Regions from separate parts of the Clostridium sp. X genome, predicted to be linked through region 1. Evidence: predicted binding sites of a transcription regulator. Region 1 holds the regulator's gene; the other holds the start of a gene.
The links. Region 1 encodes LexA, which represses DNA repair genes until DNA is damaged. Its sites were predicted from a motif close to CNAACANNTGTTNG; they were not measured.
Positions count from the first base shown of each region.

Region 2: the regulator LexA is predicted to act here: its motif matches at 1,668-1,681, upstream of ACX0KU_RS15985 (DNA polymerase Y family protein).

Region 1 is NZ_CM146912.1:2,584,335-2,587,771, reverse strand. Features, by position in the region: gene ACX0KU_RS13080 (tyrosine recombinase XerC) at 1-513, shown strand, start outside; gene ACX0KU_RS13075 (hypothetical protein) at 602-982, opposite strand; gene lexA (transcriptional repressor LexA) at 1,117-1,728, shown strand; gene ACX0KU_RS13065 (methionine gamma-lyase family protein) at 1,782-3,065, opposite strand; gene hfq (RNA chaperone Hfq) at 3,164-3,400, opposite strand.
Region 2 is NZ_JBVTKX010000002.1:73,801-77,237, reverse strand. Features, by position in the region: gene ACX0KU_RS15990 (hypothetical protein) at 99-362, opposite strand; gene ACX0KU_RS15985 (DNA polymerase Y family protein) at 378-1,628, opposite strand; gene ACX0KU_RS15980 (hypothetical protein) at 2,237-3,437, opposite strand, start outside.

The DNA.
Region 1 (3,437 bases):
AATAAAGAAAGAGATTACTGTATAATAACATTATTTTTAAATTGCGGCTTAAGACTTTCTGAGCTTTGCAGTATAGATATTTCTCGAATAAAAGAAGATACCCTTACTATAATAGGTAAAGGAAATAAAGAACGAACAATATATTTAAATGGCGCATGTTTGAGATCCATAAATTCTTATCTACCTATACGACAACACAAAAACTCTAAGGTAGCAGAAAAAGATAAAGACGCTTTATTTATCAGCAGAAATTATAATAGAATCAATAAAAGAAGTGTTGAGCTATTAGTAAAAAAATACATAGTTAAAGCTGGTCTAGAAAACCAAAAGTTTTCTCCACACAAATTAAGACATACAGCAGCTACTTTAATGTACAAATACGGAAATGTAGATATACGTAGTTTACAAAAAATATTAGGCCACGAAAACATATCTACTACACAAATATACACCCATGTGGATGACGAAACTCTAAGGCATGCAGTTAGTTTAAACCCGCTTAGCGAAGAATAAGTTCTAATAAATAAACGATAAATTTCCATTAATTAATAGTGAATATTAATCAATAGAAAATTATCGTTTTATAAATTGAGCAAAAGCACTATTTAATATTCTTATTTATAACCATTATGCCCGGAAACACTTCACTTATATACTTTCCAGAATTCTCATTTTCTAGAATTTCAGATAATCCATCAATATCATCTATGTATTCTATCTTTATATCTGATTCGTTCAAATCTTTATTTAATTCAGCTAAAGTTTCAATATCTATATCAGAATTACTCTCCCCTTCATCCGCAAAAGTTATATCCTCTTCATCTATAATCTCTTCAATATTAATTGCACGAACATCAAAACCTTGTAATTCTAAACACTTAGCACAATTATTACATTTTTTATTTTCGTTTATATCACATTTAGCACACTCTCCACAGTCGCTGCATGGAATACCTTCTTGAAATATACAAGTTTTTTTCATTTTTTTCCCCTCTTCCATATTTATTCAAACATTATATCAAACTATACCACAATAATCAAGTTTCACAGAACATTAGTTTGATATTGATAAAAATCTATGATATAATTCAAAATATAAGATAAGGAGTGTATAAAATGAATGTGGATAAAAAAGATAAACAAACTGAAATATTTGAGTTTATAAAGAGTCAAATACGCGAAAAAGGATATCCACCTTCCGTTCGCGAAATTTGCAAAGGAGTTGGTCTTAGTTCAACTTCTACTGTACATGGTCATTTAGAACGACTAGAGAAGAAAGGTATGATTAGAAGAGATTCTACAAAACCTAGAACTATAGAAATACTAAAGGATCCTATTATAAACAAAGAAATGATTGACATACCTATTGTAGGAAAAGTAACGGCCGGCGAACCTATTTTAGCTGTTGAAAATATAGAAGACACCTTCCCTATTTCTTTAAATTATATGCCTAGCAATAAAGATCTATTTATTTTAAATGTTTCAGGTGAAAGCATGATCGATGCCGGTATATTCGATGGCGACCTAGCTATAATAGAAAAAACTAATTATGCATCAAACGGTGATATAGTCGTGGCACTAATAGACAACAGTGAAGCAACAATAAAAAGATTTTTCAAAGAAAAAGACTACATACGACTACAACCCGAGAACAAAACTATGACTCCTATATTAGTAAAGAACTGCACAATAGTTGGAAAATTAGTTGGTATTTTTAGAAGATATTAAAAGAATAAATGATTGATTAAACTCAGTCATTTATTCTTTTTTTAATTTATATTTTATTTTAAAATTCTGCTTAAAGCAATCAATATCCCTATCTTTGCATGATCGAAAGTAAGTCCACCTTGCAGATAGGCTATATATGGTTCTCTAATCGGAGCATCGGCCGACAATTCTATTGACGATCCCTGTATAAACGCTCCTGCTGCCATTATTACCTGGTCTGTATATCCAGGCATATCCCAAGGTTCGCAAGCAACAAAAGAATCTATAGGAGATCCAATTTGTATTCCCTTACAAAACTCTATTAATTTATCTTTATCATTAAATTTTATAGCCTGAATTATATCACTTCTTTTATCTGTATAACTAGGCAACACCTCAAAGCCAGCTAACTCCATAATCCTAGAACAAAAGATAGCTCCTTTCAAAGCTTCCATAGTTATATGTGGCGCTAAAAACAAACCCTGATACATAGAACGCATAACTCCAAAAGTAGAACCACACTCACCACCAATTCCCGGAACAGTAAGTCTATAAGCGGATCTTTCCACACATTGTTTAGCTCCAACTATATATCCACCCGTTGGAGTAATCCCTCCACCTATATTCTTTATTAATGATCCTGCTGCTAAATCCGCACCCACATCAGTAGGTTCGATTATATCTATAAATTCTCCATAACAATTATCTACAAAGCAAATTATATTCTCTCTAATACCTTTAACAAAGCTAATTACATTCTTAATATCTTCTATTAATAAAGCTTTTCTCCACCCATATCCTGTAGATCTTTGGATGTGTACTAATTTTATAGTATCATCCTCTTTCAAAACATTCTTAATTTTATTTAAATCCGGTTTTCCTAATTCATTAAGTTCAACTTGTTTATATTTTACTCCAAATTCTTTAAGCGACCCCATACCTTCCTCGGTATCTAATCCAATGATTCCATGAAGAGTATCATAAGGTTTCCCACATATAGAAAGCATAGTATCACCTGGTCTTAAATTTCCAAACAATGCACTTCCAAGTGCATGAGTCCCATTTACAAAATGTGGTCTTACCAGTGCACTCTCACAGTTGAATATTCTAGCATATACCTTATCTAAAGAATCTCTTCCAATGTCTCCATATCCATATCCACTGGAATTCGTGAAATGTGCATCACTTATCCTCTCTTCTTGCATAGCATTTAACACTTTTATTTGATTAAATTCTCTTATCTCATCTAAAGCTTCAAACTCTAATTTTACATCACTTATTGCTTTTTCGTACAATTCTAAAACTCTACTATTAATATGATATTTATTAATTAGATACTCTTTCATTTCATTAATCATATGTATAAACCCCCGAAAATAAATACTAGTCAAGGCACTCCTGACTAGTATTTATATTATCACATAAAAAAAGAATAGGCAAACTAATCGCCTATTCTCTAATTACTATCCTCTTTTGTGAAGAGTATTGGTTTTGCTGGAGATATGGTAGATACTGCATGCTTATATATCATCATCTGTTTTCCTTCACTATCTAAGATTATAGTGAAATTATCAAAACCCGTAACATTACCTTTAAGTTGAAATCCATTTGTTAAATATATAATAACATGAGTTTTATTCTTTCTAGCATTGTTTAAAAATAAGTCTTGAAGATTATTTGTTGGCTTATTCATAAATTTTACCTCCATCGTTTTATATCATAAGTTATTC
Region 2 (3,437 bases), on a different replicon from region 1:
TACAAAAATATCTACCACCATTTAAATAGCAGTAGATATTTTTTACTTAATAGAATTAATAAAACAAATATACATATAAATTTATAATTAATCGCCTACTAAATTTTATATAGCATCCATCTACAGGTTCTTAAGTCATATTTAATTTCAAAGGGTTTTACTATATCATTAATTATACTTTGACACTTGAATACAAACATAGTATTACCTGCAAGCTTTTCAGTTTCCTTTACAATAACTTTATCCACTTTTATTACTTGCCTACTTTCATCTTCCTTTTGCAGTCTAAACCTTAACGGTTGTATATTCCCATTACTATCTGTATAAGAAACTACCTCAATAGGCTTCGATATAACCTTCATAATACTCACCTTCCCCTATAGTATAGAACTCATTAAAGGATAATCTTCCTCTCCTATTCCTCCACACATTGGACTTAAACCTGAATGCAGAAAACAGGATTTGAAAATAGCTTTATTACCATATTTTAATCTAATTTCATCAACTACCTTATTTAATTTTCCATCCTTATAGTAATCAAATGAATCTAGCAGACTATACTGATAAAAGTCATTATTACAAAAATCTGTTATATGAACTCCCATATGTCTAATTGAATTACCCTTCCATACACTATCAAATAGATAACAGACTACCTCATATATTTTTCTAGTTGAATCTGTGGCTGTACTTAACTTCTTTTGACGGGAGTAAGATATTAAATCACTACCTCTTATTGATATTGAAACCACTCTGCAGCAGTTCTTAGTGTCTCTTAATCTCATACTTACTGTTTCACATAAAGATAACAATACTTTATAGGCTGTTTCCCTATCTTCTACATCAAAAGAGATAGTTGTAGAGTTACCTATACCTTTCATCTTGATATATTCACTTTTTCTAACTTCTGAATTATCTATGCCATTAGCATAATTCCAAATTAATTCTCCATGACTCTTTAGAATATTTTTTAGTATATTTACATCATACTTTGCTAAATCTCCTATTGTATTAATATTTAGCTTATGTAGTTTAGGAGCTGTAGCCCTTCCCACCATAAATAAATCTTCTACTGGAAGTGGCCACATTTTATTTCTTATTTCATCTGGAAATAAGGTGTGAATCTTATCTGGCTTTTCTAAATCTGAAGCAACCTTTGCAAGAAGCTTATTACTTGATATTCCTATATTTACTGTGAATCCTAGTTCTCTCTTTATTCTTTCTCTTATAGTTTCAGCAAGTTTAATATAGTCTGAATATAAGTTTTCCATGTTAGAAAAGTCTAAGAAACTTTCATCTACAGAAAACCTTTGTATTGCTGGTGTATACTCCTGTAGTATTTCATGCATAGCAAAGCTACATTGCATATATAACCAATATCTTGCTGGTACAATTACTATCTTTGGACACTTTCTTCTAGCTTCGTACAAAGTCTCCCCTGTTTCAATCTTATACTTCTTCGCAGGAATTGACTTTGTTAGAACAATTCCATGCCTACTTTCCTCATCTCCACCTACCACAGATGGAATTGTTCTAAGGTCTAACTCTCCTCCTTGCTGAAGCCTATAGGTAGCCTCCCAAGAAAGATATGCACTATTTACATCAATGTGAAAAATTAATCTCTTCATAAACTATCAACCTCTTAATAATTACTAATATATCAAATGCAAACTTATGTTCGTATATATTATATACCATATTTATACTTTTTATAAGAGGTTTATGAAAATATATATATAAATGCTCACCATGAGCTTTGCATAGTGAGCATTTTTAAAATCTTCTTTTGATTATTAGCGCAATAGGTATATCGATAATTTGAAGTTTATTTTTTTAATTTCATCTTGTTTTCATTTGAAATAAATATCTAAATAAGTACATCTTGCGGATTCTATCCAATATCTAGACTACAAGAATTTAATATATCAGTGAATATAATTGTATCTGCCATCGAGAATATTAACATTTCCGCATAGAAAGGATAATTTTTTCTTTCATCACACCATAAACAATTATTAATCTTAGCTATTAAATCACATAGTAATTTTCTTCTACCCTGGGTTTCTAGTGAGGACTGCTTTGCTGGACTCCCTTGCTACCCCTTTGTGAGGAAAGACTTGTTTGATTAAGCTTAGCTTTTGACGCTTACCCAAAAACACTGCCTCGTTAGCATATTTTTTTATGCTAATGCGACAGCTACTTATTTTAGCAGCTCCTACTTCAAAAGTCTATAATCTTATGATTCTTCAGATATTTTTATTAATTTACTAATACATTCTTTTCTTTCTGTTGCGTCTAGCTTCTCAAAGTAGAACATAACATCCTCGATTTTGCCTTCACTGATAATTTCATCAGCTTCAATATTCAAGTTTTGCACTTTCTCAATTATTACTTTAGAAAGATACTCTGGTAGGTACTTCGTTTTTTCCTTCCATTTATGAATGCTTGCTCTAGACTTATCTCCTAACGACAGATTCTCAATTTTCCATGCATTTTCTTTCTGATCTAATGTTTTGGAGATTCCAGAAATAACCGCTTCAATTATAGGCAATACTTCGAAGTCAAAATCAGAATCCTGATATTTATCTTTTACCTGTTCAGACACTTCAATAAATTCTTTTCGTGACTCTACTGTAGCCTTTACCTTATTGATATCTTCTAAGAGTTCCTGTAGATTACCTTGAAGTTCAATAAATCCTCCCTGGTCCACTGATGAGATTCCTTTCTGAAGTACTAAACCAATACGTTCAAGCAAATCCTCAACATTTTCCGCACTTTTCACATCAAATAAGTCATCCCATATATCTGACATATCCTGTATAATTCTTTCCTTTGCACAGCTCAGTTCTTCAATTCGTCCATTAAGAGTAGTTATAATATTAGCAGCATCTTTTCCTAATGTAACCTTATATTTTTCCACTCTTTCCTCAAGTTCTTTACCTTTTTTAAGCATCGAACATATATTCATATAAGAAGTAAATTTATCTATATTACTTTCTTTAATATATTTTAAATAATCATCTCTTAATTGTTGTCTTGAACGTATTTCTTCTATATTACTTAGTTCTTTTTCTTTTTGTACATGCACACGATAAGAATAATCCTCAAAACCAAGTTCTTCCAATTTTGTCTGTATCTTTGTATTATGATTTCTAAATGTATTAACTGCTTCAACAGATTTGCAATACATATTAGAAACATAATAATCAATTGTTTTACCTACAAAAGTAGAAATTTCTGTGTGAAGGTTAGTTATTGTTTTCTTTGACTCATCATCAAAATCGAACCCATTACCCCTAAATATTCTTGAAATCGGAATATCTCTTAATAATTCCAACGCAACTAATGCATTATATAAATTATTACTTTCCTGCGCATCATCAAATTTTTCTTCTACTACTTCAATAGCTGAAGACCATTCATTCCTAGCCTTCTTG